2 regions of the Micromonospora sp. DT41 genome follow, and region 1 is predicted to be linked to the other one. Evidence: riboswitches for the same ligand, from Rfam matches in the RefSeq annotation. Region 1 holds a riboswitch; the other holds the start of a gene.

The links. Region 1 has a riboswitch for S-adenosylmethionine ahead of ACLQ23_RS08965 (ABC transporter substrate-binding protein). Riboswitches for the same ligand answer to the same signal wherever they lie in the genome.
Region 2: linked by a shared signal. The riboswitch ahead of thrC (threonine synthase) and the one ahead of ACLQ23_RS08965 (ABC transporter substrate-binding protein) in region 1 are both predicted to bind S-adenosylmethionine.

What each region holds. Positions count from the first base shown of each region.
Region 1 is NZ_JBNCKU010000004.1:90,822-94,354, reverse strand. Features, by position in the region: gene ACLQ23_RS08975 (amino acid ABC transporter ATP-binding protein) at 1-150, opposite strand, end outside; gene ACLQ23_RS08970 (amino acid ABC transporter permease) at 153-929, opposite strand; gene ACLQ23_RS08965 (ABC transporter substrate-binding protein) at 975-1,847, opposite strand; SAM riboswitch class IV at 2,129-2,240, opposite strand; gene ACLQ23_RS08960 (amino acid transporter) at 2,313-3,533, opposite strand, start outside.
Region 2 is NZ_JBNCKU010000003.1:248,987-252,519, reverse strand. Features, by position in the region: gene ACLQ23_RS07525 (GNAT family N-acetyltransferase) at 1-320, opposite strand, end outside; gene thrC (threonine synthase) at 619-1,902, opposite strand; SAM riboswitch class I at 1,913-2,048, opposite strand; gene ACLQ23_RS07515 (DoxX family protein) at 2,205-2,654, opposite strand; gene ACLQ23_RS07510 (ABC transporter permease) at 2,961-3,533, opposite strand, start outside.

The DNA of each region.
Region 1 (3,533 bases):
CAGAGTGGACTTGCCCGACCCGGAAGGCCCGATCACGCAGGCCGTCGCACCGCGCGGCACTGTCAGGTCGACGCCGCGCAGCACCCGGTTGGGCCCGAAGGCGAGGTGTACGTCCCGCGCGTCGAGGCTGACCGAGGTGGTCGTCGCGATGCTCATCGGCGGTCTCCTTCCGGGATGCCGGCAAGCGCCGGCTCGTCCTCGTCGTCGTCCGGTGGCGCGGTGGCCGGCCGGCCGAGGCGCAGCCGCCGGTCGATCCAGTTGACGATGTGCGTCAGCGGGACTGTCAACGCCAGGTAGAAGAGCCCGGCCAGCAGCAGCGCGGACTGGTTGCCGGTGTTTGCCGCGTAGTCCTGCCCGATCCGGAACAGCTCGCGCTGGCTGGCCACCAGCCCGAGGAAGTAGACCAGGCTGGAATCCTTGATCAGCGCGATGAGCTGGTTGACCCAGGCGGGCAGCACCCGCCGGATGCCCTGCGGAATGATCACCAGCCGCATCGAGTCGGCCCAGGAGAAGCCGAGCGCGCGGGCGCCCTCCAACTGGGCGGCCTCCACCGACTGGATGCCCGAGCGGAAGATCTCACCGATGTACGCCGACGCGATGAGCGACAGCGCCAGAATGCCCAGCGGGTACGGGTCGGGCCCCCAGACCTCCATGCCGAGCGGGGCGAGCCCGACGCCGATCAGCAGGATCGTGGCCGCCGCAGGCAACCCCCGGAAGATGTCGGTGTAGACGCGCGCCGGCCAGCGCAGCCATCGGCTGCGGGAGATGCCGGCGACGGCGAGCAGCAGGCCCAGCACCGAGCCGAGCAGGGCGGCGGAGACCGCCAGGATCAGGGTGTTGGGCAGCCCGACGGTAAGCATGTCGGGCAGTGCCTCGCGCATCGACCTCCAGTCGAAGAAGGTCTCCCAGAGGGTGCTCAACGGATCCATCGGTCGCCTCTCCTACCGCCCTGCTCGCTCGTCACTGGTACGCCGTCAGGACGCGGCGGACGCGGACGCAGCCGCCGACGGCACTGCCACCGTGCCGCTGCCCGGCTTGAAGTCCTCCGGAACCGGCCGGCCCGGGTAGTACTGCGCCTGCAACCGGCTCCACGTGCCGTCCGCGATGACCTCGTCGAGGCCCTTGTTCAGCGCCTCGCGCAGCTTGTCGTTGCCCTTTGCCACCGCGTACGCGGTCGGGGTGGGGCTGAGCTGCTTGGCCGCCACGGTGATCTTGCCGTTGCTGTCGGCGGCCAGCTTGTCGCCGATCTCGGCCGGGGCGATCCACGCGTCGGCGGTGCCCGCCTTGAGCTGGTTGATCGCGCTGTTGTAGTCCGGCACGCGGACCGGGTCGAGCTTCTGCCCGGTGGCGTAGTCGTCCTGGACGGTGCCCTGCACCACGACGACCCGCTTGCCGGCGAGCTGGTCGAAGCCGGTGATCGGCGAGCCGGCCGGAACGTCCAGGCCGAAGTAGCCGAAGTCGTAGCCGTTGCCGAAGTCGACTGTCTTCTTCCGCGCCTCGGTGATCGTGATCGAGGAACTGCCGACGTCGAACTTGCGGTTGTTGACCTGGGACAGTAACGCGGAGAAGTCGGTGCCGACGAACTCGACCTTCAGGCCGAGCTTGTCGGCGACCGCCGTGAGCAGGTCGTTGTCGAAGCCAGTGAACTTGCCGTCCTTGAGGAACACGTTCGGCGGCGCGTCGGAGAGCGTGCCGGCCCGCAGCACGCCGGGCTGCGCCAGGTTGTACGGGTTGCCGGTGGCCTCGGACGAAGCGTCGTCGGAGCCGCAGGCGGTGAGCGCGGTCGCGGCGAGGATCGCGGCGGCACCGACAGCGGCGGCACGGGTCAGAGCAGGAAGGAATCGCACGAGTGTCTCCGAAAGGTCGCGTCTGGGGCGGGCGTGGACGTGCGCCGCCCACGGTGCGCCCGATGAGGGCGTACCGCTTGGGTGGTTCCTGGAAAGGGGAAGTGCGCTAGTGCGCTGCGCGGCCGCGACAGGCGGCGCTGCACACCCGCATCATGTCCACGTGCCGCCGCCGGATCAGTACCGGCGTGACCCGACCTGCGCGGAAGTCCGCGCCGTCGGCTTGTGGATCGGTGTTGAGGATGCGCATAAAGGTCTCCCGGGTCTGTGCTGACCTGGGTGCCAGGCCACGCTTGCACCGGCGTCCTGCCGGTGCCTGGTCTTCACCCGGGGCACCCCACCGCGGAGGAGGGTTGCCGGCCAGCAAGCCGGGGCTTCGCGCTGGCACTCATGACCTGCGCCGAGGCTAGCAGCAGACCCCGGCCCGCCGTCCAGCCGATATGACCACGCTCACCGTCCGTTGCCTGGTCAGCCGGCATGCACGTGCGGCCGGCGCGTCGGGTCGGGCTCCTGGCGGCGCAGGATCTCCCTGGTCACCGACGCGATCTCGCCCTGCCCGAACGCCAGGTAGCGCAGGACGTTGCGGGCCGGACCGCCCTCGGTCCACTCGAAGTAGATGTGGGGACGTCGCCTGCTGCGGTCGCGGATCTCCAGCAGCAGGGCGGCCAGCGCATTGGGCACCGACGAACTGGCCAGGCTGAGCACCGGGAAGCGGTCGTGCGCCACGCTGCCGCGCACCAGCAGCCCGGTCTCGAAGTCCGACGGATCGGTGACGTGGACCTCGACGAAGACGACATCGCTGTCGTCGGGGAAGTCGTTGTCGGCCATGGTCTGCGCCAGCTTGTCGCGGTACTCCGCCAGGTCGCGCCGCCCCGGCTCGTGGGCGATGAGGCGGATCCGACGCCCGGCACGCTCGGCGACGAACGCCGTCGCGAGCGGGTCCAACTCGACCCGGTCGACACGCAACTCGAAGGCCCGCAGCACCCGCGAAAGCGCCGACACCAGGATCATCGCACCGATGAAGCAGGCGGCGATCTTGACGCCGTCGGGGCGTTGCACCACGTTCGCCGCCGTTGTGTAGACGAACACGACGGCGATGACTCCGAACGCGATCATGCGCCCGCGCTGCCCGCGCCGCCGTGCCGCGAGGGTCACCGCCGTCGACGCCGAGGTGATCAGGACCAGAACCCCTGTGGCGTACGCGCCGCCCTGCGCGTCGACGCTGGCCCTGAAGATGATCGTGATGAGGAACGCGACGCCGGTGAACACCAGCACCAACGGCCGGACCGCCCGCGCCCAGGCCGGCGCCATGCCGTACCGGGGCAGATAGCGGGGCACCAGGTTGAGCAGGCCGGCCATCGCCGAGGCGCCCGCGAACCAGAGGATCCCGATCGTCGACAGGTCGTACGCCGTGCCGAAGACCTGGCCGAGATTCTCGTGCGCCAGATAGGCCAGGGCCCGCCCGTTCGCCGGACCACCCGGCTGGAACGCCTCGGGCGGAATCAGCACTGTGGTGGTCACGCTGCTGGTGATCAGGAAGACGCTCATTGTGGCGGCGGCGGTGGTGAGCAGGCGACGCGCGCCCCGGATCCGGCCCAGCGGACGGTCCTCCGAGTCCCGCCGGTCCCCCCGGATGTGCGGCATCACCGCCACGCCGGTCTCGAAGCCAGAGAGGCCCAGCGCCAGCTT
Region 2 (3,533 bases), on a different contig from region 1:
ACCCCGTACTCGTGCAGTGCCCTGCCGACGCCGCGACGCCGCAGCTCGGGATGCACCGTCAGCTCGACTGTCGCGTTGTCGGTGTTGTCGAGCTGGGGCAGGTCCAGTTGCAGGTAGCCGGCCGGTACGCCGTCCAGCCGGGCCAGTGCCCAGAGCGACTCGGTGCCGGGCATCGGCGTGTGCAGGAGCGCGTCGAAGCGTCGCCGGCAGAACGGCGGGAAGTCCGGCAGGTCGATGGTGCTGGCGGCCGCGCCGATCCGGTACGCCTCGTCGACCGCGGCCTGGTCGGCGCCGTCGAAGGACGCGATCGTGATGCTCATGCCGGCGAGCCTGTCACCGGAAAAAGCGATCGGGCCACCGAATTAATCCGGTGGCCCGATCGGACGTGGTCGGGAGGGACACTCGCACAACGCCTCCGGCGTTGGGTCGCAAGAACTTCAAAAGTCTCCGGCGAAATGCCCTCCCGCACGGAGCATCTTGCGCCGTCCGGTTCCTGTCGTCAAGTCCGCAGCGGCGGGTTTTCTACACTCACTGCGAAAAGCCAGTTACCCGGCGGATCGGCCCGATCCCCCGTCCGGGCGATCCCTCGCCCTCGACGGACGGCTCGACGCCGCTGGATCAGAGGAGGCCGGCGTCGCGGGCAGCGCGCAGCGACGGCTTGATGTGGTGGGTCGGGCCGACCTGACCGGCCACCGCGTCGATGGTCTTCAGCCCTTCGCCGGTGTTGAACACGACCGTCTCGGCCGTCGGGTCGAGCCGACCGGACTCGACGAGCTTGCGCAGCACCGCCACTGTGACGCCGCCAGCGGTCTCGGCGAAGACCCCTGTGGTGCGGGCCAGGTCGCGGATGCCGGCGCGGATCTCGTCGTCGTCGACGTACTCCATCCAGCCGCCGGTGCGACGGACCGCCTCCAACGCGTAGAGGCCGGCGGCCGGATCACCGATGTTGAGGGACTTGGCGATGCCTGTCGGCTTGACCGGGGTGATGGTGTCGGTGTCGGCGTGCAGCGCCGAAGCGATCGGGTTGCAGCCGGCCGACTGGGCGCCGAAGACCTTCCAACCACCGGCCGGCGCCTCGACCAGGCCAATCTCGACAAGCTCGGAGAACGCCTTGTCAATCTTGGTGAGCAGTTCGCCGCTGGCCATCGGGATGACCACCTGGGCGGGGATCCGCCAGCCGAGTTGCTCGGCGACCTCGTAGCCGAGGGTCTTGGAGCCCTCCGCGTAGTACGGCCGGACGTTTACGTTGACGAACGCGGTGTCCTCGAACTCGTCGGTCTCGACCAACTCGCCGCAGAGCCGGTTCACGTCGTCGTACGAGCCGTCGATGGCGACAAGCTCGCCGCCGTAGACGGCCGTGGTGATGACCTTGCCCTGTTCCAGGTCGCTGGGGATGAAGACCACCGAGGGCACCCCGGCGCGGGCGGCGTGCGCGGCCACCGAGTTGGCCAGGTTGCCGGTCGACGCGCAGGCGAACCGGGTGAAGCCGAGCGCCTTCGCGGCGGTGAGCGCCACCGACACGACGCGGTCCTTGAACGAGTGGGTCGGGTTGGCGCTGTCGTCCTTGACCCAGAGCGGCGCGGTGATGCCCAGCTCGGCGGCGAGGTGCGGGGCCGCCACAAGGGGCGTCAGACCGGGGTCGACGGTCACCCGGGTGGCCGGGTCCTGACCGGCGGGCAGCAGCGCGGCGTACCGCCAGATGTTGTTCGGGCCGGCCTCGATCTGCTCGCGGGTGACGGTGGCGAGGGCGGCGGTGTCGTAGTCGACCTCCAGCGGGCCGAAACACTCGTAGCAGGCGTGCTGCGCGGCGAGCGGGTAGCGGGCCGAACAGGCGCGGCAGACCAGGGCGCGGGCGGGGCTGGCGGAGGTGTCGATGCCGGAGGCGGCGAGCGTCGACGTCATGTCGAGAGTCCTCTCATCTTTCCCCGCATCGCACCGTGCGGCAGGGACGGAATTGGCACCTGCCCCACGGGTCGCTCAGCGGTGAGCGCGCGGGGTGGTTGCCGGGGCGTCGTCGGGCCGTATCCCTCAGCCCCTCTGGATGAGGTATTCAGTTGTGCCGCCGAGTCTAGGCACCGCCGGCCGTCGCATCCAGCGCTGATCCCACGCTGTGAGCTAAACGACCAGGCCAGAACGGGTGATCAACGCGCGGCGCGTCGCCGGGGCCTCCTCGTCGAGGCCCCGGCGACGCGGTGAGAGTGCGGTCAGACCGATACCGACCTGGGTTCGGCGATCGGCGCGGTCGAAGTGGCGGGGCGACGCCGGGCCAGCAGCGCGTCGAGCGCCCAGGACCCTGGGCCGAGCACCGCGACCAGCAGGAAGGACCAGCAGAAGATCGCGGACAGCTCACCGCCGTTCTGTAGCGGCAGCAGGCCCTCCGGCTGGTGGACGACGAAGTAGGCGTACGCCATCGAACCCGAGGCGAGGACCGCTGCCGGCCGGGTGAAGAGCCCGACCAGCACCAGCGCGCCACAGACCAGCTGGATCAGCGCTGCCCACCAGCCTGGCCACACGCCCATGGGTATCGCCTTGCCGGTCACGGGGTTGCCGCCGAACAACCCGAAGATCGAGGACAGGCCGTGCAGCGCGAACAGCAGGCCGGTCACGATGCGGAACAGGGACAGGATCGGCCCGCCGAGCCGAGAGACGTTCATGGGACCTCCATAGATAGGTGTCGATGTTCACCCATCATGGAGCATGAATCAATCGAAGTTAATAAAATCCTTGCTAGTGGGAAAATCCCTGCCGGAACAAGAGCCGGATTCGCCTCCACCTGGTCGCCTCCCATGGGAGCGCTCCCGCAACCGACGGTACCGCCCCGCAAGCAGCCAGTACACCCTGTTGCCTCGTCGATAGTTGCGGTGGCACCTTTCCGGGATCCCACGAAAAGGTGCCATTCCGCCCGACCGGTGCCCCGCTTTCCAGGAAACCGATCGGGCGGTGGCGTCAGATGGCAGCAGCTACGACGTGATGTCCTTGCGGGTGAACCGCCAGAACGCCAGCCCCCAGAACAGCGTCGCGTAACAGATTGCCGAGATGCAGCCGCGCACCACGTCGTCGGTCTGCACCGGTGTGGAGAGCAGCCCCAGCCAGGCGGTGCTGAAGTGGGTGGGCAGGAAGTCGCGCAGAGCCCCCAGGGCGGTGATCTGGTCCAGGATGCTCGACAGGATCCACAGCAGCACGGCGCCACCGACAGCGCCGAGCGCGGCGTCCGTCGTCACCGACAGCAGGAACGCCAGCCCCGCCACCACCAGGAGTACGACCGCCAGGTAGCCGAGCACGGCGAGCAGCCGGAGCAGCCCCTCGGTCGGCTCCAGCTCGGCGGCGACAGTGCTGCGCAGCGGCGACCAGCCGTAGCGCAGGGTGCCGGCGAGCAGGGCGGTGCCGGCCAGCAGGAGCAGGGCCAGCCCCGAGTACGCGAGCGCGACCACAAGCTTCACTGTGAGCAGCCGGGCGCGGGGCACCGGGATGGCCAGCAGGTAGCGCAGACTCCCCCAGCTCGCCTCACTTGCCACCGTGTCGCCGCAGAACAG